DNA from 3 places in the Corynebacterium fournieri genome. Region 1 is predicted to be linked to each of the others. Evidence: predicted binding sites of a transcription regulator. Region 1 holds the regulator's gene; each other region holds the start of a gene.
What was found. Region 1 encodes LexA, which represses DNA repair genes until DNA is damaged. Its sites were predicted from a motif close to CGAACANNTGTTCG; they were not measured.
Positions count from the first base shown of each region.

Region 1 (9,647 bases):
ACAGACCCGGAAATCTTGCGCACCAACCTCGCGTCTGTGGTTTTGCAGATGATCTCGCTGCGCCTGGGAGACATCACCGAGTTCCCCTTCATCCAGCCGCCAGACCACAAGGCCGTGCGCGACGGGCTGCTTTTGTTGCACGAGCTGGGCGCGATTTCCGACAAGGAGCGCGGCGGGGTGCCAGTGCTCACGGCGGTCGGACGAGACATCGCCCGCATCCCGGTCGATCCGAAGATGGCCCGCATGCTCGTAGAAGCCAACCGCCTCGGCGTGCTCGACGACGTCACCGTCATCGTCGCCAGCATGACCATCCAAGACGTCCGGGAGCGCCCGCTGGAACACCAGGCACAGGCGGACCAGGCGCATGCCAGGTTCAAAGACGCCACGTCAGACTTCTTGGCGTCGCTGAAGCTGTGGGACTACATCGGCGACTCGCGCCACGAGCTGTCCGGCAACGCCTTCCGCAAACGCATGAAGCGCGAATTCCTGCACTACATGCGCATCCGCGAGTGGTTCGACCTCGTGCGCCAGCTGCGCGACGTCGAACGCCAGCTGGGGTGGTCGCGCGCGGAAAACGTTGCAGGCGACCGCGACGCAGACGCGATACACAAGTCGTTGCTCACCGGCTTGCTGTCCAACATCGGCGCGCGTGACGGGAACTCGAAGGAGTTCCAAGGCGCGCGCGGTACGCGGTTTCTGGTCTTCCCTGGGTCGTCGCTAAGCAAAAAGCCCCCTGAGTTCATCATGGCCGCAGAACTGGTGGAAACTTCGCGCCTTTGGGCGCGCGACGTGGCAAAGATCGAGCCGGCCTGGGTCGAAGCTGCCGCCGGCGATTTGCTCAAGCACAGCTACTCCGAGCCAATCTGGTCACGTAAACGCTCTGCCGCAATGGTCCACCAAAAATCCATGCTCTACGGCGTGACCATCGTGCGCGACCGGCTGGTGCCCTACCACCGCGTTGACCCCGCGGGTGCGCGCAATATGTTCATCCGCCACGCCTTGCTGGAGGGTGATTGGAACCGCCACCACCACTTCATCGACCACAACGAGGCGCTGCTGGCTGAGGCTGCCGAGGTGGAGGAAAAGGTGCGCCGCCGCGGCTTAGTGGTCGACGAGGACACACTGTTCGAGTTTTACGACGCACGCCTGCCCGAGGACGTCACCACCGCACGCCACTTCGACTCCTGGTGGAAGAAGAAGCGCGCCAAGGACAAGCACTACCTCGACTTTGATCCGGCGACACTGCTGGACGACGAAGGCGTGGACTCCTCCACCAACGCCTTTCCCGAAGTCTGGCAGCAAGGCACCATCGACTACGCGCTGCGCTACAAGTTCGAGCCGGGCGATCCTTTCGACGGCGTGACCGTCGACGTACCCGTCCCGCTGTTGGCGAACCTCAGCCCGCACGGCTTTGACTGGCTCGTGCCGGGGCTGCGCTCAGAACTGGCTGCCGAATACATCCGGACCCTGCCCAAGGCACTGCGCAAAACCGTGGTGCCCGCACCGGACTTCGCGGAACGCGCGCTCGAGCTGATACAAAACCGAAAGGCCGCGGACGGCGCGAGTGAGCAGCAGTTGCGGCAGGAGCCCTTCGGCGACGTCTTGGCAGACGCACTGCGCTCGATCGGCGGACGCGGCATCAATGGCTCCGACTTCAACCCAGCTGCCCTGCCCGCGCACCTGAAGGTGACGTTCGCGGCGATCGACAGGCGCGGCAAGGTCGTCGACCACGACAAAGACCTCGACGCCTTAAAACGCCGGCAAGCGGGCAAGATCAAGTCTTCGGTGTCCAAGGCGGGGCGCACCTCCGAGTCTGAAGCTGTAGCGAAGTGGACCGCAGACTCTTTGGGCGCTGTGCCGGAAACCGTCACCACCACGATCGACGGCAACGACGTCGACGCCTTCCCGGCACTGGAAGCCACGAAGGACGGTGTGAAGGTCACGGTGCATCCGACGAAGGCCGCCGCAGACGCCTCCATGATCACCGCGACACTGACGCTGCTGTTGCGCGAGATCACCGTCAACCCCACCCAGATGACGAAGGGGCTGCCACTGCGTCAAAAGGTGGCCGTGGACCGCTACCCGCACGGCGGCGCCGAGGGTCTGGTGGAAGATGCCCGAGTGGCCGTCATCCGCGATGTGATGCTCTCCAGCGGCGGGCCGGTGCGCTCGCCTGAGGAGTTTGAGGCGCTGGTTGCAGAGATCCGGCCGCAGGTCGCTGGCGCGGTACGGCGAGTAGTAGTCACGCTCGCTCCGGCGCTGGCGGATTACGCCAACATGGCTTCGGAATTGCTGCATTGGGAAGGCCCAGCCATTGACGACATGAACTCGCAGCTCGCGTTTTTCCTGCCTAAACATGCTGTGACCGTGCACGGTATCGGCCATCTACAGCACCTGCCGCGCTACATCGAAGCCATGCGGATCCGCCTGGAGGATATGCGGCTGGACCCGGACCGGGATGCCGACAGGCAGTCCGTGATCGATGCGGTCAAGCGCTATTTGGCGCAGCGGATGAAGTCCCTCCCCGCGGGCCGAACGAAAACGAAAGCGTATAAGGACATCTTGTGGCTCATCGAAGAGCTGCGGGTGAGCTTGTTCGCACAGCGATTGGGCACACCGAAGCCGGTGAGCCAGCGGCGCATCGAGAAGAAGATCGACGCGTTGCGGTAACGCTGCGAGACCGCAGAGGCGCCGCCCTAGAAGTCCTCGCGGTCTCGGCGCCGCATGAGGCGAATTTCCGATTCGAAGTCGTCGGCACTTTCGAACGACTTGTACACGGAGGCGAATCGCAGGTAGGCAACCTCGTCGAGTGCACGCAAGGGCTCGAGCACCGCCAGGCCGATTTCGTTTGCCGGCACCTGCGAGCTTCCCTGCGCCCGAACCGTTTCCTCCACCTCCTGGGCGAGGCGTTTGAGTGCGTCGTCGGAGACATCCCTTCCCTGGCACGCCCTGCGCACACCGACGATCAGCTTGTCGCGGTCGAAAGGCTCGCTCACGCCGTTTCGCTTCACAACAGTCAGCACGGCCTTTTCTACCGTGGTGAACCGGCCCCCGCATTCCGTGCATTCCCGCCGCCTGCGAATGGCGGATCCAGCCTCGACTAAGCGGGAATCAGTGACGCGAGATTGCTCGTTGTGGCAAAAGGGACAAAACACTGCGTACTCCCCCGGTTGTCTAAACGGTGTGGCCTTGCCCCGAGTCTACGCCCCGCCTAACGCGCCGACGTCATCGCAGCGTTTTGGGCAGCGTGTCCGCTGGTCGCCACCTGGCCGTCACCTGCTCCCGCGAAAACCCCGCCGAATGCGGAACCAATGAGCAGCGCAGCGGTCATACCCGCCCCCAACAGCAACGTATCTCTCCGCTCGCGTCGGGTTTCGAACGCGCTGACGTCACCCGACCCCGCGATTGCCTCCTCCCGGTCCGAACGATCGTACTTTCGATGAGTCGCGGAAATCGTTCGAACTGATCCGCCGCCAGTCCGGCGCGGCTGAGTCGACTCAACGTCCCAAACCTCCGCGGGAGGCACCACAGACGGCGCGGTGCTGCCAAAGTGAAATGCATTCTGTGCTGGGTTGATTGCAACGGCCATTACCGTCTCCTTTCGTTCTGCGGCACACCTTACGTTCGGCGCCGACACGCTCGAATGTTCTAACGTTCATGTGTTCGAATACGCTGACGTGTTCGATTTATAGCAAAGCGGTAGCCCCGTGTCCAGCCCACACAGGAAATCATCGAACATGAGTGCCCTATCTGGTAGGTTGTTTGCGCAGAGACCACTCGCCGAGCACTAGGAGCAAACATGGCACGAAAGAAGGCCGACCAGGGCACGCCCGACTACAACTCGCTCTCCGACCGCCAGCGCCGCATTTTGCAGGTCATCCAGGACGCTGTCGTGCTGCGGGGCTACCCGCCGAGCATCCGCGAGATCGGAGATGCCGCCGGACTGCAATCCACCTCCTCCGTTGCGTACCAGCTCAAGGAGCTGGAGAAGAAGGGCTTTTTGCGGCGCGACCCGAACAAGCCGCGCGCAGTGGACTTGCGCCAGTTGCCGGAGCACGGCCGCAAGAAGCGCAAGCCGCAGGAGGAGAAGCCGGAAGATTCCTCGAACGCTCGCTACGTGCCGGTGGTCGGCCAGATCGCCGCAGGCGCTCCCATCCTCGCCGAGGAGAACGTGGATAACTACTACCCCTTGCCGGAAGAGCTGCTCGGCGACGGCGATTTCTTCATGCTGAAAGTCGTCGGCGAATCCATGCGCGAAGCCGGCATCCTGGACGGCGATTGGGTTGTGGTGCGCTCGCAGCCGAACGCCGAGGAGGGCGAGTTTGTTGCGGCGTTGCTCGACGGAGAGGCAACGGTGAAGGAGTTCCACCGCGATTCCTCCGGTGTCTGGCTGCTCCCCCACAATGAGGCGTTTGAGCCGATCAAGGGCGACGAAGCGGAGATCATGGGTCGCGTCATCTCGGTGTTCCGTACGCTGTAAGCAGTGCGCGTTCGCACACGCGAGCGCCTCACCAGCAGCTTTACGCATAGGGACAAGGTCCCGAATATACGCGCAGGAGAATCTATGTACGCCGAAGAGCGCAGACGCCAGATTGCGTCGCTGACCGCTGTGGAAGGCCGCGTCAACGTCACCGAGCTGGCGGAGCGCTTCGACGTGACGGCAGAGACGATTCGCCGCGATCTGTCAGCTCTGCACGACGAAGGCGTCGTCCACCGCGTACACGGTGGCGCGGTTGCCAGCCAGTCCTACCGCAGCACCGAGCTGCCTTTGGATGCTCGGCAGCGTGCCTCGTCGTCAGCGAAGGCCGCAATCGCGGAATGCGCCCTCCAGTTCATTCCGGAAAGCCCGAGCAGCACGATCTTTCTCGATTCCGGATCTTCCATTGGCATGCTCGGTCAGCGCATCGCCGAAACCAGTGCCGATCGCGAGTATTCGGTGGTGACCAATTCAATTCCCACTGCCTTGGACCTCAGCGTCTCCGGCCTCCACGATGTGCAGCTGCTCGGGGGAACGGTCCGCCCAATCAGCCAGGCGGTAGTGGGCAGCACGGCACTGCGCACCCTCGCACTTCTGCGAGCCGATGTCGCGTTCGTCGGCACCAACGCCCTGTCCATACAGCACGGCCTGTCCACGGCTGATGCGCAAGAGGCGGCAGTCAAAGCCGCGATGGTCACGAACGCCCACAAGGTGGTTGTGTTGTGCGATTCCACCAAGTTGGGCAATGACTACGTCGTCAGCTTTGCACCCTTGAGCGAGATTGATGTGGTGGTCACGGACAGCGAGGCTCCCCCGACATTTCTCGACGAACTTCGCTCCCACGGTATTGAAGTGGTCCTCGCAGGCGCGCAGTAAGCCCCGCGGCTCAGTCCTAGACGGCCGTTGTGGCGGCGCGGCCGTGAACGGTCCTACACTCGGTACAAAGTACTGCAACAGAAAATCAGAAAGGACCCCGTATGGCTTCCAAGACCGTCAAGGTCGGTTCCACTGTCGGGCTGCACGCTCGCCCCGCTACCGTCATCGCCGATGCTGCCGGAGAATACGACGACGAAATCCTGCTCACCCTCGTGGGCGGCGATGACGATGACGAGACGGATGCTGCTTCGTCGCTGATGATTATGGCCATGGGCGCCGAGCACGGCGATGAAGTGACCGTCACTTCCGAAAACGCCGACGCTGTGGAAAAGATTGCAGCGCTCATTGAGCAGAACCTGGACGAAGAGTAGCCAGCTTCCGCTTGACGACGAGCTCACGCCCGGACGACGGTCCGGGCGTTTTGCTTTGCATGGTGCCGCTTTGCCTACTGCGAAAACGTCGACGGCTTGGAAGTGTCGAAGCCGGAGCGGTAGCGCCCTTCGCCGAAGGTGTTGTACGCCAAACGCATGAGCGGGTAGATCACGATGATGCCCACGGATCCCAGCGCGATGCCCTCAAGCGTGACCGCACCAAGGTCGAAAGTGAGGTTGCCGATACCGACGATGAGCGCCACTGCAGCGGCGGTGAGGTTGACTGGATCCGTGAAGTCGACCTTGTTGTCCTGCCAGATGCGCACGCCCAACATGCCGATCAGGCCGTAGAGCACGAGACATGCGCCGCCGAGCACGCCGGCGGGGATGGTGAAGATGACCGCGCCGAACTTCGGGATGAACGCCAGCACGATTGCGAACGCGGCGGCGACCCAGTACGCGGCGGTCGAGTACACCTTCGTCGCCGCCATCACACCGATGTTTTCTGCGTAGGTGGTGGTACCGGATCCGCCGAAGCCGCCTGCGAGCGTGGTGGCGATGCCGTCGCCGATCAGCGCGCGTCCCTGCATGTCGTCGAGGTTGCGGCCGGTCATCTCGGATACAGCCTTGACGTGGCCGACGTTTTCGGCGATCAGCACGACCAGCACCGGCAGCGTCACCAGCACCGCAGAGAGGTGGAATTCGTGCCGGTGGAACTGCGGCAGGCCCACCCACGGCGCGTCGGCGATGGTCTGCATCGCATCCTCGCCGAGCCCGCCTGTACACGCGGCGAACATCCAGCCCACCAGCACTCCGATCAGGATTGACAGGCGCGACAGCATGCCCCTGGTGGCCACTGTCACCACCACGACCGTCAGCAGCGTCACCCCGGCCACCCACGGCTGCGTTTCCACATTGGAAACCGCCGTCGGGGCCAGGTTGAAACCGATCAGCGCCACGATGGCGCCGGTTACCACCGGCGGCATCACAGCGTCGATGACGCGTTTGCCCGCCCATTCGACCACAACGCCCACGAGAATAAGTGCAACGCCGGTCAGCAGCACGCCGCCGAGCTGGGCTCCCACCCCGTACTGCTGCGACGCCGTCAGCGGAGCGATGAAGGCGAAGGAGGATCCGAGGTAGCTCGGCACCTTGTTGCGCGTCAGCAGCAGGAAAATAATGGTGCCCACGCCGGAAAACAGCAGCGTGGTGTTGACCGGGAAACCGGTGAGTGTAGGTACGAGCAGCGTCGCGCCGAACATAGCCACGACGTGTTGCATGCCGATGCCGATGGTGCGCGGCCAGCTCAACCGCTCGTCCGGGGCGACAACCGCCCCGGGGCGCACTGTGCGCCCATCTCCATGCAGGGACCAACCAAATTTATGCGTCACAAAGCACCATTATCGCCCCAAAGAGCAATTCTCCCGCCGCGGGGGTGGCGGCTGCCGGATTGAAGGGGATGACCGGCCTGACGCTCAACGCAGCCTTGCTATCTTGAGCTGCATGGATATCATTGTGCGCCCCACAGCTGAAAAGGTCGGCGTCGCCGCCGCCGACCTTATTGAACCGTTCGTGCGCAGGGGTGCAACCCTTGGCCTGGCCACGGGCTCGACGCCGAACCCGCTTTACATGGAGCTGGCGCGCCGCCACCGCGAAGAGGACCTGAGCTTTGCCGAGTGCGACGCGTTCCTCCTCGACGAGTATGTGGGACTGGAGCGCACGGACGAGCAGTCCTACTACGCCACCATTCGTCGCGAGTTCACCCGCCATATCGATATCGACGACGAAAAGGTCCACTCACTCAACGGCCTAGCGGAGGATCCGGAGGCGGAGGCCCGAAGCTACGAGGAGCGTATCCATGCGGCTGGCGGGGTGGATGTGCAGATTCTCGGAGTGGGCGCCAACGGCCACATCGCCTTCAACGAGCCGCCGAGTCCGCTGGATTCACGCACGCGCCAGATCGACCTGCACCCCACCACCGTTGCCGACAACGCCCGCTTTTTCGACAACGAGGACCAAGTGCCGCGCACAGCTCTGACCCAGGGGGTGGGCACGATCATGGAGGCGCACACCATCGTGCTCATCGCCACCGGCGCACACAAAGCCGAAGCGGTCAAGGCGCTCGTGGAGGGCCCGGTGACTCCGGGGTGCCCGGCATCGGTGCTGCAAAACCACCCGCGAGCCACCATCATCCTCGACGAAGACGCGGCGTCGAAGCTTGAGCGCTAGCTCACCACGAATTCTGCGTACTGCTCGGCCAGCACGCGCGGGAGGCGGACGTCGATACGCGTGCCCGCTTCCTCGTACTCCTCGTTGCGCACAGTGCCCTCATCGTGGACGCGGCTGACCACGTCGCCGCGGGTGTAGGGCACGACCATGGTCACGTGCGCTTCGATGGAGTTGAGGTGCTGCTCAATGCGTCCCTCTAACTCCTCAATGCCTTCACCGGTGCGGGCGGAGACAAACACCGCCGTGCGGCCGGTCTTTTCAAAAGCGTGCCGCAGCTCCGCTAGCACGAGGGCATCAGCCTCGTCGATCTTGTTCACCACCACGATCTCCGGCGGCATCTCCTCGCCCGAATCGCGGGTGACTTCCGCCAGCACCTCGTTGACGGCTTCAATCTGCTTCAAGGGAAACGGGTCGGAGCCGTCCACCACGTGGAGCACGAGGTCTGCGCCGGCGACTTCTTCCAGCGTCGACTTGAACGCCTCCACCAACTGCGTGGGCAGGTGGCGCACGAAACCGACCGTGTCGGTGAACACCACGTTGCGCCCGTCGGCCAACTTCGCCCGCCGCGTGGAGGGGTCCAGGGTGGCAAACAACGCGTCTTCCACCAGCACACCCGCCCCCGTCATCGCGTTGATCAGCGAGGACTTGCCGGCGTTGGTGTAGCCGGCAATAGCGATCTTCGGGATGGTGGAGCGCTGTCGCTGTGCACGTTTGACCTCGCGTGCGGTGGTCATGTCGCGCAACTGGTGGCGCAGCTTGGCCATCTCGGTGCGCAGACGGCGACGATCCGCCTCAATACGGGTCTCGCCAGGACCGCGCAGGCCCACGCCGCCGTTGGAGCCAGCGCGGCCACCTGCCTGGCGCGACAGGTTGCCGCCCCAACCGCGGGTGCGGCTGTACAGGTATTCCATCTGGGCCAAACTGACCTGGGCTTTGCCCTCCTTGCTCTTCGCGTGCTGAGCAAAGATGTCCAGGATGAGCATGGTGCGGTCGATCACCTTGATCTTCAACGCCTCCTCCAGCGCGATCATCTGCGACGGCGAGAGTTCGCCGTCGAAGATTACGGTGTCCGCACTCGTGGCCTGCGCAATCTCGCGCAGCTCCGCCACCTTGCCCGAGCCGATGTACGTGCCTGGATCCGGCTTGTCGCGCTTTTGGTAGAGCATGTCCAGCACCTGCGCGCCAGCGGTCTTCGCCAGCGCGGCGAGTTCCCACATGCTCGCCTCAATTTCGCCGACCGTTCCCTCGGTCCAGGCACCGACGAGGAGCACCTGCTCGAGGCGCAGCTTGCGGTACTCCACCTCGTATTCGCCGGCAGAGTCCTCTGAACGCAGCTCGGTGGCTCCAGTAACGGAGCGAAAAGAGTTACGCTCCGCCAAGTCCATCGCGCCGACCGTCGGTTCCGCGCCGGGTTGCGGCTCGTTGTGGCGAAACGCCTGCTGCAGCAGCTCCTCGTGGGCACGCTGCTCGGGCGTCAATTCGTCGTCAAGCAAAAAGCGATCTTTCCTGTCTTGTGTATCTATCACAGTCATATCTACCCCAAAGAACACGGGCAAGCCTAGAATTCTTCCCGGCTTGCGCCATGGTTTGGGCTCCCTTTTGCGCCACGGTCTAGAATCGACACCCATGAGCACAGCAGTGAGCACTGATCTTTCCGCACTCGGTTTCAACTTTGACAAGTGGCAAGACGCAGT
Region 1 is NZ_CP047210.1:1,371,696-1,381,342, forward strand. It holds gene hrpA (ATP-dependent RNA helicase HrpA) at 1-2,670, shown strand, start outside; gene nrdR (transcriptional regulator NrdR) at 2,697-3,155, opposite strand; gene lexA (transcriptional repressor LexA) at 3,800-4,480, shown strand; gene CFOUR_RS06680 (DeoR/GlpR family DNA-binding transcription regulator) at 4,565-5,353, shown strand; gene CFOUR_RS06685 (HPr family phosphocarrier protein) at 5,455-5,724, shown strand; gene CFOUR_RS06690 (uracil-xanthine permease family protein) at 5,799-7,115, opposite strand; gene nagB (glucosamine-6-phosphate deaminase) at 7,228-7,953, shown strand; gene hflX (GTPase HflX) at 7,950-9,485, opposite strand; gene CFOUR_RS06705 (hypothetical protein) at 9,580-9,647, shown strand, end outside.

Region 2 (9,647 bases), 560 kb from region 1:
CATCGTTAAGGCAGAAATCAACGACGCTGGTGAACTCGTCGTCACCTACGACAACGGTGACACTGAAAACCTCGGCGAGGTCAAGGGGGCCGACGGCCAAGACGGCAAGGACGGCAAGGACGGCAAAGACGGCGCCGCAGGCAAGGACGGCAAGAACGGCGCCGCCGGCAAAGACGGCGAGCAGGGCCCGAAGGGCGACAAGGGCGACAAGGGCGACAAGGGCGACAAGGGCGACAAGGGTGACACCGGCGCCGCCGGCAAGGACGGCAAGAACGGCGTTGACGGCAAAGACGGCGCCGCCGGCAAGGACGGCGAGCAGGGCCCGAAGGGCGACAAGGGCGACAAGGGTGACACCGGCGCCGCCGGCAAGGACGGCGAGCAGGGCCCGAAGGGCGACAAGGGCGACAAGGGCGACACCGGCGCCGCAGGCAAGAACGGTATCGACGGCAAGAACGGCGTTGACGGCAAGGACGGCGAGCAGGGCCCGAAGGGCGACAAGGGCGACACCGGCGCCGCAGGCAAGAACGGCGTCGACGGCAAGAACGGCGTTGACGGCAAGAACGGCGTTGACGGCAAGGACGGCGAGCAAGGCCCGAAGGGCGACAAGGGCGACACCGGCGCCGCAGGCAAGAACGGCGTCGACGGCAAGAACGGCGTTGACGGCAAGGACGGCGAGCAAGGCCCGAAGGGCGACAAGGGCGACACCGGCGCCGCAGGCAAGAACGGCGTCGACGGCAAGAACGGCCGTGGCGTGAAGGCCTTTGAGGTCAACGACGAAGGCCACCTGATGGTCACCTACTCCGACGGCGAGACTGTGGACCTGGGCAAGGTCACCGGTGACGCAACCGACGGCGAGAACGGCCGCGGCATCGCGAACCTGGAGGTCAACGAGGACGGCGAGCTGATTGCCACCTACACCGACGGCGAGACCCAGAACCTGGGCCGTGTCGTGGGCGCTGACGGCAAGGATGGCCAAGACGGCAAGCCGGGCAAGGACGGCGAGAAGGGCGCAGACGGCGCCAACGCGCCGGCCGGCGAGGGCTCCAGCGTCAGCGACCGCTGCCTGCCGGCTGCGGGCCTCATGGCCCTGCCGCTGCTAGCCCTGGTGCCGCTTGGCCTGGCCGCGACCATGGACATCCCGGCGCTGGCTCCGGCGAAGGAGCAGATCGACAAGGTTGCTACCCAGCTGCCGGTCCCCGCTGAGGTAGCGGGCGGCGCGGCCGGAGTCGCACTGGCCCTCGCAGCCATCGCAACCCTGGCGAGCGTGTGCTCCTCTGAGGGCGGTTCGTCCAAGTAACCCCCACCTGCGCAGCCCCGTCTCAGACATCCGAGGCGGGGCTTCACACATTGAAAACAGTTTCCGGTAATGGTTTTATATCCCTTATGCGAAATCGTTTTCACTTCACCCCTATCGCCGCAATTGCGGCAACGACTCTGGTCGGCGCATCGTTGACCGCCTGCTCTTCCGAGACTGCAGAAAATGCGGAGAACACGGAGGCCACGGTCAGCGCCGATGCTGCCAAGATCATCGCCACCACGGGCGTGTGGGCGGACGTGGCCTCCGCGGTCACGGGCGAAGACGTGGACGCGATCATCACTGGCGATGCCGTGGACCCGCACCACTACGAGCCCAGCGCCAAGGACCTTGCGCGCGTCACAGACGCCGACACGGTCGTAGCCAACGGTGGTGCGTACGACGCGGCGCTGTACACCGTCGCGGAGCAGGACCGCATCATCCACGCCATCCCGTTGATCGACGCTGAAGAGGCGGAGGAACACAGCCACGCCCACGAGCACGGTGAGCACGACCATGAGCACAGCCACGAGCACGCTCACCTGCCGAACTCGCTCGACGAGCTCGAGCACGCCTGGTTCGCGCCGGCGAAGGTGCGCCAGGTGGCCGACGATGTTGCGGAAAAGACTGGGGGCAGTGCCGAAGGCGTCGATAAGCGAATCAGCGCTATCGAAGACAAGCTCGGCGCGGTGCCGCACGTTCACATCGGCATGACTGAGACGATTGCGGCGGGACTGGTGTGGGGTACCGAGATTCACGACATCACGCCGGAGGAGTACGTCAAGGCCAGCTTGAACCGCCAGGAGCCGTCGGCGGCTGCGGTCGCCGCGTTCTTGGAGCAGATTGAAAACGGCGAGCTGGACATGCTCTTTGTCAACCCCCAAAGCACCAACAGCGCAACGCAGCGGTTGGCGGATGCGGCGAAGGCGCATAATGTTCCCATTGTTGAAATCCGGGAGACTCCCCCGGCCGGCCAGGACTTCCTGGACTACTTCGAGCAGATCGTGGACCAGATCGCAGACATCGCGGCCCACACCGAGCCGAGTGAGCACGGCCACGAGGACACCCACGAGCACTAGGACACGTCAATTTGATCGCTGAGCTTCGCGGCGCCGCCGTCGCACCCCTTTGGAGCGACCTCAACCTCACCGTCGAGCCCGGCGAGTTCATCGCTATTCTCGGCCCGAACGGGGTGGGCAAATCCACCCTGCTCGGCACGCTGATGGGCACGCGCAAGCTCACCTCCGGCACGGCGAAAGTCCACGGACCGATCGGGTTCATTCCGCAGCAGCACATGTTCCCGAAAGATTTGCCAGTGCGGGGCCGCGACCTCGTTGCGTTGGCGATGGGAAAGGGGGCGAGACCGGAGGACGTCGACAAGCAACTCGCTGCCGTGGGCGCACAACCGTTTTCCGAGCGCCGCGTGGGGGTACTCTCCGGCGGCCAGCAGCAGCTGATCCGCCAGGCACAGGCCTTCGCGCAGTCGCCTGAGCTTTTGCTTTGCGACGAGCCCCTGCTCTCCCTCGACCCCGCCCGAGCGCGCGATACCGTGCAGCGCTTGCACGAGCACCCGGCTGCGGTGGTGTGCGTGACGCACTCGATCAACCCGGTGCTCGCGGTGGTTGACCGGGTGCTCTACCTCGGCCCGGAGGGGCACGTGGTGGGCCCAGTGCACGAAGTGATGCGCTCTGAGGTGCTCAGCGAGCTCTACGGCACACGTGTGGACGTAGTCGAAGTAGACGGGCGGATGGTGGTCCTGTGAGCACATTTATGGCAGACACGTCGTACCTGCTCAGCCAAGGCTTCGTGCAGACGACGCTGGTAGCGTGCGCGCTGCTCGGCATCCTGTCCGGCGTGATGGCGCCACTGATCGTGCTGCGCCAAATGTCCTTTTCCGTCCACGCAACCTCGGAACTCGCGCTCATGGGCGCCTCCGCCGCCCTGTTGTTCGGGCTCAACGTCGGCTTCGGCGCGGTGGCCGGGGCCGTGGTCGCCGCACTCGTGCTGGCGGCGCTGGGGTTGAAAGGACAGCAAGACTCCGCCGTGGGTGTGGCCATGAGCTTTGGCATGGCGCTGTCCGTGCTGTTCATTCACCTCTATCCGGGCAATTCCAACCGGGCACTGTCACTGCTGACAGGGCAGATCGTGGGTGTGTCCGCGCAAAACGTCGCGCTGCTGGCAGGCACAACCGTGCTCGTAGCCAGCGCGGTGCTGGTTTTGTGGCGGCCACTGCTGTTTTCCTCCGCGGACCCGGTGATGGCCGCCGCGTGCGGGGTGCCGGTGCGCAGCATGGCGCTGGTGTTCGCGGTGCTCGTAGGTATTGCCTCAGCCCAGTCCGTGCAGATCGTCGGCGCGCTACTGGTGATGTCGCTTTTGATCACCCCGGGTGCGGCCGCGGCGCAGGTGACGGCGAACCCCCGACTCGCCGTGGTGCTGTCCATCGTGTTCGCGGAGGTCGCCGCGGTAGGCGGCATGGTGTTATCCCTCGCCCCGGGACTGCCGGTGAGCGTGTTCGTCGCCTTTCTCTCGTTCGGGATCTACCTGGTGTGCCGGATAATTGGCCGGGTGCGCGGCTAGCGGTACTCCCGGTAGTCCGTCGGCGTTGCCCCTGCCTCCACCGCCGCGGCCGCCGCGGCGAGAAAGTCCCGGCGCACCTTCTTCTGCCCCAGCTCGCGCCCGGAGACGGACAAGCGGATCGTGTTGCCCTTCTCCGCACCGCGCTGCGCTGCCTTGATCACGTTGCGGCGCCACCATTTCGCCGCACCGTAGCCCTCACCCACAGAGAGGTTGCGGGCCTGCGCAAACTCACCCTTGCTCAAGCGGTAGATGCCCTTGGTCGACGCGGCGACGGTGAAGCCGAACTCATCCAACACTTCGAGCGTGCCGTCCGACATGCGCCACCGCGGGGGCGCGAACATGTCCAGCTCGAACCCCAGCGCCGACATCTGGCGGGTCGCCCCTTTCAGCCGCAACCGGGCTTCATGGGCGCCCAGGCTCGCAAACTCGCTGCGGCGACCCTGCACCGGCTGGTCGAAACCGTTGAGCATCAGCGCGCGCTGACCGGCCTGATCGGTGAGCCAGGCGCGGGTACCTTCGTCCTTCGCCAGGTGCCACTTCTTGTCGATGTGCGGGGCGACCAGCAGGGACACCGGAAGCCCCTCGCGATCGAGTTGGCGCACCATGGCTGTGACGTCCCCCAGCGTCGCGTCGAAGATCGAGGAGATTGAAACAAGCACGCGCCCTGGCATGAGGGAAATTATCGCACAGAGCGCAGGGGCGTGCCGGGTGAAGTTTCACCTGTTCGCACATGCGTTCTATTTTGTAGCGGCTCGTGTCGGAGCGGGTTCTATTGTCCGGAGGTGTATGAAAAAGAAGGGAGGTGCTCCACATGAGTGCGACACTTGACCAGGCGGTCAACCAAATCGTCGCCGGGCTCCGAAGCCTGGCCGAGGTCATGCAGGATCCGGACTCGCTCCACTTCGCATCCACCCACATCCCCATGGAGCGCCTCCATGCCTGCCTGCCGCTGCTGTCCAACGCGGACACCGCATTCGCGTTCCTGTGCGACCGCGACGGCGCCGGCGCTCTCGTCGGAGCAAACCACCCTGTCGAATACCTCACCCGCAGCCTGGGCCTTTCACGGCGTGAAGCGTTTTCGCTGCTGGAGCAGGGAAAGCGTCTCTTCGGCGAACCCGAAGTACCGCAGCCGGACGACAGCGAAGATGAAGCCGAACGGGAGTGCAAGGAGCGGGAAGCGCAAGCGCGCCGCAAAGCAGCACGCGAGGCCCAGGAACGCGCACGCAAGGCGGCGCAACAGGCAAACGCTGAAAAGAAGCGCATCATCACCAACGAGCTCAAACACCTCAACGAGCACGCCGACCCCGGATACGAAGAGCTCCTCGCCCAAGCGCTGGAAGCAGCCGAACAACACACCGCCGAAGAGCTCCGGAAATTCGTGCGCGACCTGGTCAAGCGCGCCAACAAACGAGGACGCGACTACAACGGGAAGAAAGACCCCCTCGCCGCGTGGAAAAAGCGCGGCATCTGGCTCGGCGAGCCGGACGCAGACGGTGGCTCCCACGCCAAGGTCTACCTCGATGCGGCCTCGCGCGCGAAGCTGGAGGCCTGCCTCGCCGCCGGCGACCACCGCGGCTCCAACATGGAGGGCGACGACGCCGCGGATCGGGACAAGCGCCTGAAACACCAGCGCCGGTTCGACCAGCTGATGAACGTGCTGGACCGCTACGGCGACGCTACGGCCAAGGCCCGTGGAGGCGCGGGCACGGTAGTGCTCACCCTCACGCTCGAGGACCTCATGGGCGCGGACGAATACACCGAGTTCACCACCAACACCTCGGTCTCGCTCACCCCCTTAGACGTCGTGCGTCTGGGTCTCGCCGGGGACAGCTTCGTCCTCCAGCTCGACTCGGCCACGGGTGTTCCCCTGTCGCTCGGCCGCACCCGACTCGCATCTGTGGAACAAAAAATGGTGCTGCTTGCCATGCAGAGCGTGTGCGCCTGGAACGGCTGCACCAAACCCGGTGTGGAGCTTGAGGCCCACCACCTCGAGTCCTACCTCAGCGGCGGCCTCACAAGCATCGAAAACCTCGTGCTGCTGTGCCGCGAGCACCACATGTGCAACAACGACCACAAAGACGGGGCAGGAAACAAGGGGTACTTCGACCGCGACCCCGCCAACGGGGACGTGCACTACTACCCCGCAAACGGGGACCCGCCGCGGCACACCAGTACCTACCAGTACAGGAACTCCCCCGGCCAAAGGGTCGCGCACAAGGCGCGCTCACGCCACGGCGGCGACCGCAACCGGCCGCAGGACCCCGCACTATTCGACCCGGACGGCTAGGCCTCTACCGCGCCGGATTTCACCAGCGTCCACGCGTACTCGAACGCCGTCTGCTTCCACCTCGCGTAGCGGCCGGACACGCCGCCATGCCCCGCGGACATCTCAGTTTTCAGCAAGATCTCGCCGCCGGTCGCCACCTCGCGCAACTTCGCCACCCACTTTGCGGGCTCGACGTACAGCACGCGCGTGTCGTTCAAGCTCGTCACTGCCAAAATGTCCGGATACTTCTGCGCCGTGACATTCTCGTAAGGGGCGTACTTGGCCATGTAGTCGTACACCTGCGGGTCGTGGTACGGGTCGCCCCATTCCTCCCACTCCCCGACCGTCAACGGCAGCTCCGGCTTCAAAATGGACGTCAACGGGTCCACAAACGGCACAATCGCTTGGATACCGGCAAACTTCTCCGGCGCCATGTTCGCCACCGCGCCCATCAGCAGGCCACCGGCGGAACCGCCCTCTGCGACCAACTGCTCATGGGTGGTCAGCCCGAGCTCCACAATGCGGTCCGCGCACGCCACAAAGTCGGTGAACGTGTTCGTCTTGTGCAGCATCTTGCCGTTGTCGTACCACCCGCGGCCCATCTCGCCGCCGCCGCGAACATGCGCGCACGCCCACACCATGCCGCGGTCAAGCAAGCTCAACCGCGCCACGGAGAACCCGGGATCCATGGATGCCTCGTAGGAGCCGTAGCCGTACAACAGCGCTGGCGCAGGCATTTGCGCGTCCTTGCGGCGCACCACCGAAACCGGCACCTGCTCACCGTCCGGGGCAGTGGCCCACACACGGAACGCCTCATACTCGGCCGCGTCGTAGCCGCCCTCGACCTCCTGCTCCTTCAGCAGGGTCATCTCACCGGTTGCTACCTCGTAGTCCAGCACCTGCGTGGGTTGGGTGTAGGAGGAGTAGACCACGCGCACGACCGGCGCATCCCACTCGGGATTGCCGCCGAGGCCGACGGTGTAGAGCTCCTCCGAGAACTCCAGCTCGGTGAACTCGCCGAAGCGCTCGCCCAGCGGCGCGACCGCGAGGCGGGAGATGCCGCCGCGCCGGTACGCCATGAAAGCGAAATCGCGGTAGGTGTCCACCCCCTCGATGCGCACTGTGTCAGAATGCTCCACCAGCACGTCGAGTTGCTTCAGGGGCGGGTAGGTGCCGACAGGAACCGTCGCCAAGCAGAAGTTCGGCCCGTGGGCGTTGTGCGTGACCACCCACTGCTCTTCGCCGCCGACGACCGCAAGGTTGACGCTGTATTCCAGCCCGGCCTCGCGCTCCCACATCACCTGCGGTTCGCGGGTGGGCTCTGCCAGCGGCACCACGCGGTACTCGGATGTCAGAGAAGACGACGACAAGATGAACAGGTAGCGCTCCGCGCGGTCCGCGCCGATGCCGATGCCGAACTTCTCATCCGCTTCCTCGTAGACCAGCACGTCCTCGGCGGCGTCGGTGCCCACCTTGTGGCGCCACACCTGGTGGGGGCGCCACGCATCGTCGACGCGGAGGTAGAACACGTAATCCTCGCCGGCCCAAAGCGCGCCGTAGAAGACCTCGTCGAGCTGGTCGTCGAGCAGCTCACCTGTGTCCAAGTTCTTGATGCGCATGGTGAAGCGCTCGTCGCCGGCGGTGTCGAAGGAGTAGGCGAGCAACCGGCCGGAGGTGGACACGGAAGACGCGCCGAGAGAGAAGAACTCGTGGCCCTGCGCCAGCTCGTTGACATCGAGGAGCACCTGCTCACCAGGCATCTCGTCGGCGATCTCAGGTGGGCTCCACGGCTCGTCGGCGGTGGGCACGCGGCAGGAGATGGCGTAGTCCTTGCCCTCTACGGTGCGGGCGTAGTACCACCAGTCGCCCTGGCGCTGGGGCACGGACATGTCGGTCTCTTTGACGCGGGACTTGATCTCGCCGTAGACGTCGTCGACGAGGCCGGACCACCCGGCCGTCTTCGACTCCGTGTAAGCGTTTTCCGCCTCGAGGTGCGCGATGACCTCAGGGTTTTCTTTGTCGCGCAGCCACTCGTAGTCGTCCACGAACTCACGGCCGTGGAACGAGCGGGTAATAGGTCGCTTTTCCGCTACCGGTGGGATCATGCGTGCTCCCCCGGCCACTCCGAGAAACGCTTGCCGGACAGGCGCTCGTAGGCCTCGATGTAGCGGTCGCGCGTCGCTTCCACGACAGAACCCGGCAGCTCCGGCGGCGGGGTGCCCTCCTCCTGGTCCCAGCCGGACTTCGGGCTGGTGAGCCAGTTGCGCACGTACTGCTTGTCAAAGCTGGGTTGGTTGCGGCCCTCCTCGTAGCCCTCTGCGGGCCAGTAGCGGGAGGAATCCGGCGTGAGCACTTCGTCGGCAAGCACAAGCTCGCCGTGCTCGTCGAGCCCGAACTCGAGCTTCGTGTCGGCGAGGATGATGCCTTTGCTCTCCGCGTAGTCGGCGGCGCGACGGTACACGGTCAGGGTCGCTTCACGCAGGCGCTGCGCCAGGTCAGCCCCGAGTTTGCCCGCCATGTACTCGTAGGTGACGTTGATGTCGTGGTCGCCCTGCTCCGCTTTGGTGGCGGGGGTGAAGATCGGCTCGTCCAGCTTGGACGCCTCGGTCAGACCCTCGGGAAGCCTTACGCCGCACACCCGGCCGGTGGCGTCGTACTCCTTCTTCCCGGAGCCGGTGAGGTAACCGCGGGCGACGCACTCGAAGGGCACCATGTCCAGCTTCTTCACCACCATGGCGCGGCCGAGGACGTCCTCGGGGATGCGCTCGTCGTCGATGGGCCCCGCCAGGTGGTTGGGCACATCCGACAGCAGGTCGAAGAAGAACATGGAGGTGGCGGTGAGGATGCGGCCTTTGTCCGGAATCTCCGGCTCGAGCGAGAAGTCGAACGCGGAGATACGGTCGGTCGCGACCATGAGTAGGGTCTGCTCATCCACCTCGTAAATTTCGCGAACCTTGCCGCCGGAGATGTGCGAGTAATCTGAAAGCTCTGGACGCATGCGCGCTAGTATATTCGTCGTGAAAAACCGCGCGACCGCAGTCCTCCTGCCCCTCCTTTTGGCCGCCTGCGCTGCACCTACGGAGTTCGACGGCGATATGCCGGATTTCACCCCTTCGCGCAACGGCGCCTCGTTCCAATTCGGGCAGACCGCCAAAGTTGTCACCGAGGATGTCCGCTACCACGTGCCGGTGCAATGGGAGGTCACGGTGGATAAGCCCACCACCAACCGCGCGCCCCGCAGCGCGGAGCATGCGAAATCCATCGTCTGCTTCCCGGTCAGCTTCACCCCCGTGGCCATCGGCAAGTTCGACGCCGACGTCACCGTCGCCCTCCCCGAGCTTTCGCCTATCGACGGCGACCTCGCGGCCAATGTCGCCGACCCGAACTACTGCGGCGAATGGAACATCACCGGCTACACCGGAGAACTCAAGGCCAACAAAACCTACACCGGCTACGTGGCCTCCTGGGCCGGCAGCGCCGACCCGGGGATCGTGGGCAGAGGTGTCGAGC
Region 2 is NZ_CP047210.1:1,931,518-1,941,164, forward strand. It holds gene CFOUR_RS09330 (ExeM/NucH family extracellular endonuclease) at 1-1,297, shown strand, start outside; gene CFOUR_RS09335 (metal ABC transporter solute-binding protein, Zn/Mn family) at 1,384-2,373, shown strand; gene CFOUR_RS09340 (metal ABC transporter ATP-binding protein) at 2,385-3,056, shown strand; gene CFOUR_RS09345 (metal ABC transporter permease) at 3,065-3,871, shown strand; gene CFOUR_RS09350 (DUF2334 domain-containing protein) at 3,868-4,542, opposite strand; gene CFOUR_RS09355 (DUF222 domain-containing protein) at 4,683-6,158, shown strand; gene CFOUR_RS09360 (S9 family peptidase) at 6,155-8,242, opposite strand; gene CFOUR_RS09365 (phosphoribosylaminoimidazolesuccinocarboxamide synthase) at 8,239-9,135, opposite strand; gene CFOUR_RS09370 (hypothetical protein) at 9,155-9,647, shown strand, end outside.
Region 2: a site for LexA is predicted at 4,597-4,610, ahead of CFOUR_RS09355 (DUF222 domain-containing protein). Genes of this name have one in related genera too.

Region 3 (9,647 bases), 180 kb from region 1:
GCGAGTACTCACACGATTATCGAAGGGAACGCAAATGCCGCTGACACCAGCAGACGTGCACAATGTCGCTTTCAGCAAGCCGCCGATTGGCAAGCGAGGCTACAACGAGGACGAGGTGGATCAGTTCCTCGACCTCGTGGAGGACACTCTTGCGCAGCTGCAGGATGAGAACGACGAGCTGCGCTCCCGCCTCGAGGAGGGCGGCACGGGCGCTGCCGTTGCAGCACCGGTAATCCGCTCGAACGAGGCCAACGAGGTCGACGAAGCTGCAATCCGCCGCGAGGTGGAGCAGAAGCTGCGCGCGGACTTCGACGCTCAGCTGCGTTCCGCGAAGCAGGCCCAGGAAAAGGCTGAGGCCGAGGCACGCTCCGCCAAGGACGAGGCGGCCAAGGCCCGCAAGCAGGCGGAGGAGTCCGCCAAGGCTCAGAAGCAGGCCACCGCACCGGCTGCTGCCGTGTCCCAGTCCCAGCCGTCCAACGGTGAGAGCTCCGCAGACACCCACGTCCAGGCGGCGAAGGTGCTCGGCCTGGCGCAGGAGATGGCGGACCGTCTGACCAGCGACGCTCAGGCGGAGGCTTCCTCCATGCTGGCTGACGCTCGCGCTGCTGCAGAGCGCGAGATCGCCGAGGCCGAGAGCAAGTCCAAGAAGCAGCTCGAGGACGCCCAGACCCGCACCCGCACCCAGCTGCAGGAGGCGGAGACCCGCTCCAGGCAGCTCGTGACCGACGCCCAGAAGAAGGCGGAGGAGACCACCAGCGAGGCGAACTCCCGCGCCGAGGCGCAGATCCGCCAGGCTGAGGAGCAGGCCAACAAGCTCAAGGCTGACGCTGAGCGCAAGCACACCGAGATCATGAACACGGTGAAGCAGCAGCAGACCGCGCTGGAGAACCGCATCGCTGAGCTGCGCACCTTCGAGCGCGAATACCGCACGCGTCTGAAGACGCTGCTGGAGTCCCAGCTGGAGGAGCTGGAGTCCCGCTCTACCACCGCGCCGAACGAGAAGTAGCCTTCTCGCTCTAGCCAAAACGCCCGGCATCGTTGTACGATGCTGGGCGTTACTCGTAACACGCGTCGATCCGGCCATCACCGGGGAGCGTTTCCGGAAGAACGGCAATTGGCTTATTAGACCCGGACGTCGCACACGGAAGACGACACTTCCTTCACCGCAACGAAGTGGGAGCGCGCTTTAGCGCTCCAAGCAGGGTGGTACCGCGCAGCAATGCGTCCCTGCACGGCTGAAGGAGTGATTCCATGGTTGGTAACGTCTACCCCAAAGTTGATATGACGGGCGGCAGCGACCGGTTCCCGGACATGGAACGCGTCGTGCTGGATTATTGGAACGCCGACGAAACGTTCAAGGCATCCCTGGAGCAGCGCGAGGGCTGCGAGGAGTACGTGTTCAACGACGGCCCCCCGTTCGCTAACGGCATGCCGCACTACGGCCACCTGCTCACCGGCTACGTCAAAGACATCGTTCCGCGCTTCCGTACGATGAGCGGCTTCCACGTCCCGCGCGTGTTCGGCTGGGACTGCCACGGCCTGCCGGCGGAGCTGGAGGCCGAGAAGCAGCTCGGCATCACCGACAAGGCCCAGATCGAGGACATGGGCCTGGAAAAGTTCAACGAGTACTGCGCCAAGTCCGTCATGCACTACGCGGGCGAGTGGGAAGACTATGTCACCCGCCAGGCGCGCTGGGTGGACTTTGAAAACGGCTACAAGACGATGGACCCGGAGTACATGGAGTCCGTCATGTGGGCATTCAAGGAGCTCTACGACAAGGGCCTGATCTACCAGGGCTTCCGCGTCCTGCCATACTCCTGGGCCGAGCACACCCCGCTGTCCAACCAGGAGACCCGCCTGGACGATTCCTACCGCGACCGCCAGGACCCCACCGTCACCGTCACGCTGCCGCTGACCGGCGCGCGCGCCGGCTTCGCGGCCGAGACGACGTGGGCCGAGCACCCTGAGCTTCACGACGCCGCCGCCATTGCCTGGACGACCACCCCGTGGACCCTCCCGTCCAACCTGGCGCTGGCCGTTCACCCCGAGGTGGAGTACTCGTTGGTCAAGGTCGGGGCGGATGGGGCCGAAGGCTTCGTCGATAAGCAGCTGCTGCTCGCTTCGAGCCTGCTGGGCGCCTACGGCAAGGAACTCGGCGACTTCGAGGTCGTTGCCACCTACACTGGCGCGCAGCTCGAGGGCCTGGAGTACGAGCCGGTCTTCGACTACTTCCGCGACCACGACAACGCGTTCATGATCCTCAACGCGGACTACGTCACCACCGAGGACGGCACCGGCGTCGTCCACCAGGCACCCGCCTTCGGTGAGGACGATATGCTCACCTGCCAGAAGTACGGCATCGACCTAGCCATCCCGGTCGACGCCGACGGCAAGTTCACCTCGCTCGTGCCGGAGTACGAGGGCAAGCTCGTCTTCGACGCGAACCGCGACATCATCCGCGACCTGCGCGCGAAGGGCCGCGTCGTGCGCGATCAGACCATCGTGCACTCCTACCCGCACTCCTGGCGCTCAGGCGAGCCGCTGATCTACATGGCGCTGCCGGCCTGGTTTGTCAAGGTCACGGACATCCGCGACCGCATGGTGGAGCTGAACCAGGAGATCGAGTGGATCCCCTCGCACATCCGCGACGGACAGTTTGGCAAGTGGCTCGAAGGCGCCCGCGATTGGAACATCTCGCGTACCCGCTACTGGGGATCGCCGGTGCCGGCGTGGGTCTCGGACAACCCGGAGTACCCGCGCGTGGATGTCTACGGCTCGCTCGAGGAACTGGAGCGCGACTTTGGGCGCCGACCCGAGTCGCTGCACCGCCCGCACATCGACGACCTGGTGCGACCCAACCCGGACGATCCGACCGGCAAGTCCATGATGCGCCGCGTGCCGGACGTGCTGGACTGCTGGTTCGAGTCCGGTTCTATGCCGTTTGCGCAGTACCACTACCCGTTTGAAAGCCGCGAGGAGTTTGATACCCGCCAGCCGGCGGACTTCATCGTGGAGTACTCCGGCCAGACCCGCGGCTGGTTCTACGTGCAGCACGTGCTGTCGACCGCGTTGTTCGACCGCGTGGCGTACAAGAAGGTGGTCGCGCACGGCATCGTGTTGGGTTCCGACGGGCAGAAGATGTCCAAGTCCAAGGGCAACTACCCGAACGTGATGGAGGTCTTCGACCGCGACGGCTCCGATGCGATGCGTTGGTTCCTCATGTCGTCGCCGATCCTGCGCGGCGGTAACCTGATCGTCACCGAGCAGGGCATCCGCGAGGGTGTGCGCCAGGCGCTTCTGCCCATCTGGAACGCGTACACCTTCCTGCAGCTGTACTCCTCCGAGGAAGCTGTCTGGTCCACCGAGTCCGACAACGTGCTCGACCGCTACATCCTGGCCAAGACGCACGACCTGGTTGCCGCTTTGGGTGAGGCGTTGGACGACACCCGCATCGCCGACGCCTGCGACGAGGTGCGCCGCTACGCCGACACTCTGACCAACTGGTACGTGCGACGCTCCCGCGATCGTTTCTGGGCGGGCCAGGAGGAGCACCCGGAGGCGTTCAACACCCTGTACACGGTGCTCGAGATCGTCTCCCGCGCGGTGGCTCCGCTGCTGCCGTACGTTGCCGAGGTGGTCTGGCGCGGGCTGACCGGCGGGCGTTCGGTGCACCTGACCGACTACCCGCAGGCCTCCAACTTGCCGGCCGACGCCGAGCTCGTGGCTGCGATGGACGCGACCCGCGCGGTGTGCTCCGCTGCGTCGTCGGTGCGCAAGGCGAACAAGCTGCGCAACCGCTTGCCGCTGCCGAAGCTCACCGTCGCGCTGCCGGACGCCGCGTTGCTGGAGCCGTTCCGCTCCACCATCCGCGACGAGGTGAACGTGAAGGATGTCGAGCTGACTGACGACGTCGATTCCGCCGGATCCTTCGAAGTCGTGGTCAACGCCAAGGTGGCCGGCCCCCAGTTGGGCAAGGACGTGCAGCGCGCGATCAAGAACGTCAAGGCCGGCAACTACGAGCGCCGCGGCGACGACGTGGTGGTCGACGGCGACATCGTGCTCACCCCGGAGCTGTACACCGAGCGGTTGGTGGCGGAAAACCCGGACAGCACCGCGCGCGTGGACGCCGATGGCACCGTCGGCCTGGTCGTACTGGACACCGAGGTGACCGAGGAGCTCGAGGCAGAGGGTTGGGCAGCCGATGTGATCCGTGGCCTGCAGGACGCGCGCAAGCGCGAAGGCCTGGAGGTCTCCGACCGCATCGCGGTTGTACTCGCGGTGCCGGCAGATAAGGAGGAGTGGGCCCGCACTCACGCCGAGCACATCGCCGCCGAGACCCTGGCAACCTCCTTCGAGGTGGTCACCGAGCCCGTCGAGGGCCACGACGTGATCGACTGCGTGACCGCCACCGTGCGCAAGAACAACTAACGCGAAAGTTCTTCACCGACTATGCCGCTGCATAGTGGTTCCTTGTTGGGAGGCCATTATGCAGCGGCATAGTTTTTACGGCTGTGCTCGACCCCGGAGCCCGCGTCTGGCGGGGTGGTTGGGGGGAGAGACGGTTTACTATGCAGCGGCATAGTAAACAGATACTGCGTTCGAATTAGAACGTGGGTTCTTCGTCCCACAGTGTCCACTTCAGTGAGCATTTTTCTTTGTACCGTTGACTCGAACATATGATCGGGCTATAAAGGTGGCAATGTACATGAGTGAGGGGCGAGACCATGACATTGGCAGTGGACGAACAGGTAGAGGGCGGAACGGACGGGCGATCGGCGGAGGTGCTCGAGGACCAAATAAAGTGCAACTACTTGTCGGCGAACCATCACCGAGCGCGGATGCTCGAAGCGATTGCGCAATTCGATGAACTGGAGCTTGCGCAGCAGGTGGGGGAGCGGTCGACAGCAGCGTGGCTGTGCCGGGAGCTGAACCTGCCGGAACCTACAGCGTTTGAGTACGTGCGCGTTGCCCGGGGGCTGAGGCAGTTTCCGCAGCTGTTCAGCGCGTTTGAATCTGGCGTGATGTCGTACTCCACGGTGCGGTATCTGCTCCGGTATTTGACAGAGGAAAACGAGGCTGACGTCGTACACCTCGCCCTGACGCTCTCGTTTGCAGAGTTGAAGCTGGTGCTCGCTGGTGCAGGGCCGGAGGAAGAGGAGCCGACGGAACCGTACCTGACCACCCGGGAGCGGCAGGACGGCATGCTACGCGTCGAAGCGCTGCTTCCGCCGGTGACGGGGCAACAGCTGCTGACGGCGTTGAAGATTGCACAGCTTTCTCTTTTCGGGTTCGACGATGTCGAGCCCGAAGACCTGCAGGACCCGGAGAAAGTGCAGCAGCTTATCGACGCAGCTCACGCTGAAGATGCCGTCCCGGCCGAGCAGACTCGCGCGCCGCGTAAACGCACTGGCATATCGATCAAAGACATCCTGGGGCCGCAGTCGCGCTACGGGCCTCCGCAAAAGCAAGATTTGTACGATGCGTTCGTGGCCATGATCTCCATGGTCCGGTCACATCCGATCAGCGCTCTTCGCTGCCCCGGCGTGCAGGTGAATCTGATGGTCAATCAGGCCGGGGGCTGTTGGATGGCAGAAAACCAATCTGCCCGCTCCGAGGTGGTGCGCAGCTACCTTGCCAATGCTGTCGTGCGTCTGCACCGCCTGACTTCGAGGGGGCTGACCCTGAGTGTGGGACGTGCGCAACGCTTCGCCACTGATGGGCAAGTGCAGGCGCTGCTCGCAGTTTGGGGGTACCAGTGCGCGATGCCGGGATGCGCGCACAGACGTTTCATCGAGATGCACCACATCAGGGAATGGGACCACGGTGGCGAAACGAATGTGGATAACCTCATCCCGTTGTGCTCCAGCTGCCACTCGAGGGTCAGCCAAGGTGTGGTCCGAATTGAGCACCTGGGCGACGATATCGTCTTTACCTTCAACAATGGTGCCCGCTACGTCTCCCGCGGGCGGGGGTTGCCCCGCCGGCGAAGCAACAGGCAAGAGTTCGCATTCGATGATTGAGGCAATTGGTGCTCGGCAGGTTTTGTCGTGCACAGTGGGGGACATGAACCGCTGGGTGCTTCACATCGACATGGATGCGTTCTTCGCATCGTGCGAGCAGCTCACCCGGCCAACGCTTCGAGGCCGTCCTGTCCTCGTCGCCGGGGTGACTGGACGCGGCGTAGTAGCCGGGGCGAGTTATGAAGCGCGCAAATACGGTGCACGTTCGGCGATGCCCACGCACAGAGCGGCGCGGTTGGTGGGCAGCAAGGCGGTTCTGGTCGCGCCGCGCCGGCCGGTGTACGTCGCGGCGTCGCGGAGGGTGTTCGAGGTTATCGGCAAGCACGTCGACGTGGTCGAGCAACTTTCCATCGACGAGGCGTTTATGGAGCCCGCGGAGCTGGCCGGGGCGAGCCCCGAGGAGGTGGAGCAGTGGGCGAACGAGCTGCGCGCGGCAATCAAAGACGAGACCGGGTTGCCCAGCTCCATTGGGGCGGGGCCGGGCAAGCAGTACGCGAAGATCGGCTCGGGGCGCGCGAAACCGGACGGAGTCTTTGTCATCCCGCACGACAAACAGCTGGAAATCTTGCACCCCATGCCGGTGAGTGAGTTGTGGGGTGTGGGGCCGGTAACGGAATCCAAGCTGCTGGCCGCGGGAATTGAGACCATCGGTGATCTAGCCAACTTGAGCGAGAAAGAGCTGGACATCGCCATCGGGGGCGCAGTGGGCAGGCAGCTGTGGTGGTTGGCGCGCGGAGTAGATGAGCGCCCCGTGGCACCGCGTGCCGAATCGAAGCAGATCTCCTCGGAACACACGTATCCGCAAGATCTGACCACGCCGCCGGAGGTGGATGCGGCGCTGGAGCGCGCGGCAGCCGAATCGCACCGCCGGTTGCTCAAAGACGGCCGCGGCGCGCGCACCGTGACGGTGAAGCTGCGGATGGCGGATTTTCGCATCGAGTCGCGCTCGGCGACGCTGCCGTATGCAACAGACGACGCCGACACGCTGTTGGCCACCGCTTTTCGCATTGTGCGATACCCGGATGAGGTAGGTCCGATCCGTCTTGTGGGGGTGTCGTACTCGGGGCTGGAGGACACACTGCAAGGGGTGCTGTTTCCGGAGCTTGACCAGGCGATTGTCAAACCGGCGCCGGTGATCACTGACTATGAAACAGGCGTGAGTGACCACGAATCGGACTTTGACACCCAAGTAACGCACGAGGTCGAGGTCCCGCGCGCCGGGTGGCGGGCCACCCAGGACGTCTACCATCCAGACTATGGCCACGGCTGGGTCCAGGGGTCGGGAAAAGGCTGGGTGACGGTGCGCTTTGAAACGCGCGCGACCGGGCCCGGGCGGATTAAGAGCCTGCGCGCAGACGATGCGCAATTGCAGCCCGCGGACCCGCTGGATTCACTCGCGTGGGAGGACTGGTTCTCACAGGAGTGAGCGGGGGTTCACCCCAGTCGCCAGCGCAGTAGCTAAGGCGATGCGGGCTTGCCCGGCGCTGAGGTAGCCCGCAGGCAGCGCGCCGAGTGCTCCGAGGGTGGAGCCGCCGCCGGCGCCGCCGTAGGCGAAAGAGACCTCGCCGTACGGCACGGACGTGGCGACGACCACAGGTATCCCACGGCGCAGCAATTTGGCTACGGCTTCGCCCATCGCCGCGGACACATTGCCTGAGCCGAGGGCTTCCAGGATGAGCCCGTCGACAGGCCCAAGTGCCTCGATGAGGGAGCTGTCCGCGCCTGCCCACGCGCGCACGATGGGGATGTTCAGCCCGTCGAGCGGGGCGGGGGCGACCGCCATCGGGCGCGGCAGCGGGGAGGGGCTGGACAGGGTGAAGGCGTCGTTCGCCGTGGTCTGCGTCTTCATCAACCCTCGCGCCGGGAATGTTCCGCCCGCGAAGTGGACGAGCACGCCAGTGCCGCGCTGGGTAGCTGCCGTCTCGATGGCGCCGCGCAGGTTCGCCGGGCCGTCGGGGCGGGGGTGATCGGCGGAGTGCATCGCTCCGGTGAGGACAACGGGGCGGGCATCGGTGTGGACGAGGTCCAAGGCGAGGGCGGTCTCCGCCATGGAGTCGGTGCCGTGGGTGATGACGATGCCGGTGACGTCTTCGTCGAAAAGCGACTTGCGTACGGTGCGTCGAAGCATGTCCACCTCCGCCAAGCCCATGGAGGATGAATCGAGGTGTGCCACGTCCACCGCGCGCACCTTTCGTGTGGTGCCGCAACCGGCGACGAGCTCCTCGCCGGTGAGCGTGGGCACGAGTGCGCCACGGGCGTCTGCGGTGGAGGCGATCGTGCCGCCGGTTGAGATCACTAACACGTTCATGCACACAGAGTGCCAGAAGGTTGCGGGTGTGCAGTAACGTGAAGCAAGAGATTTACGCTACGCAAGGAGAACACGTGAAAGCACCGAAACTTGCCGCAGCCGCCGCTGTTGTCGGCCTCGCACTGAGCATGACGGCTTGCTCCGAAGACTCGGACAAGACTGAGAGCACCGACGCTGCGTCCTCTGCCGCTGCCTCCTCCGAGGCTGCGCCGGTGGCAGCCATGCCGACGGCGGAAGAACTCAACGCCGTGTTGCAGCGCGCCGCTGATCCCAACCTGCCCATCGCAGAGCGCGCGAACACGGTGCAGGGCGGCGAGACCACGCCTGAGCTGTTCGACCTGATGACGCAGTCGCAGCAGCAGTCCGGCGCGAACTTCCAGGTGGTCAACCCGGTGCTGCCGGGCTACACCGCAAACTCTGTGCTGGCTACCGTTAACTTCACCCGCCCGGACGCGGAGTCCCAGCTGGCGGAGGACGTGGAGTTCGTCAACGAGGACGGCCAGTGGAAGATCTCCAAGAGCTGGGCATGCTTCCTGGTCAGCAACACCCTCCCGCCGGAGCAGGTGCCGGAGATGTGCGACAGCGGTGCACCGGCGGCGCCTGATGCGCCGGCAGCGGACCCGGCAGCGCCGGAGGCGCCGGCAGAGGCCCCTGCGGCGCCTGGCCTGTAAGCCTTAAACTCCGTACTGCACAGCGCGGGTGATGTCCTGGACCACCCGCGCTTTGTCGTCCCCGCCGTAAATCAGGCGCGTGGTCCACGCCGTCTCGCCGGACACCGGCAGTGGGCGGGAGAGATCCACCACGATGCGCCCCTCGGACGTGGTGTTGGCGGACTGCACCTGCACGCTTTCGCCGTCATCGAGCGTGACGCTGCTTTGCTGCGGGCGCTCTTCCATCTTCGTGTCCAGGGTCAGCGTGTCGCCGTCCCGGGAGACCAAGGTGTAGGTGGTGGTGCGCTCCATGGCGGTGTCGCCCGCCACGCGGCCCTTGACGGACCAGGTCGCGCCGGGGCCGATCGGTTCGTCGGGGAAAATGACGGCGTTGTTGACCAAGGCGAGCAGGGCAGGCTCGACCTGCTGGAGGCCGCGCTCCGGGGCGTCGGCAGGCGCAAGCAGCTTCAGAGTGGAAACGCGGCCGGGTGCGTCGGTGCGCCAGCTCATGCGGAAGCCCTCGGTCGCGGCGACGTCTTGGCCCACGTCCAGATCGGAGTGCTTGCCGGCACCCACCACAAAGTCAACGCGGTTATCCGCGTCTTCTTCACCTTGGCCTGGGGCGGGCGCATCGGCGGCGGTGATGTGCAGCGGCAATGTGGTTTTGTG
Region 3 is NZ_CP047210.1:1,549,664-1,559,310, reverse strand. It holds gene CFOUR_RS07520 (DivIVA domain-containing protein) at 35-1,006, shown strand; gene ileS (isoleucine--tRNA ligase) at 1,252-4,428, shown strand; gene CFOUR_RS07510 (HNH endonuclease signature motif containing protein) at 4,725-6,020, shown strand; gene CFOUR_RS07505 (DNA polymerase IV) at 6,064-7,446, shown strand; gene CFOUR_RS07500 (asparaginase) at 7,435-8,328, opposite strand; gene CFOUR_RS07495 (WKL family lipoprotein) at 8,403-8,999, shown strand; gene CFOUR_RS07490 (DUF6263 family protein) at 9,003-9,647, opposite strand, start outside.
Region 3: a site for LexA is predicted at 4,670-4,683, ahead of CFOUR_RS07510 (HNH endonuclease signature motif containing protein). Genes of this name have one in related genera too.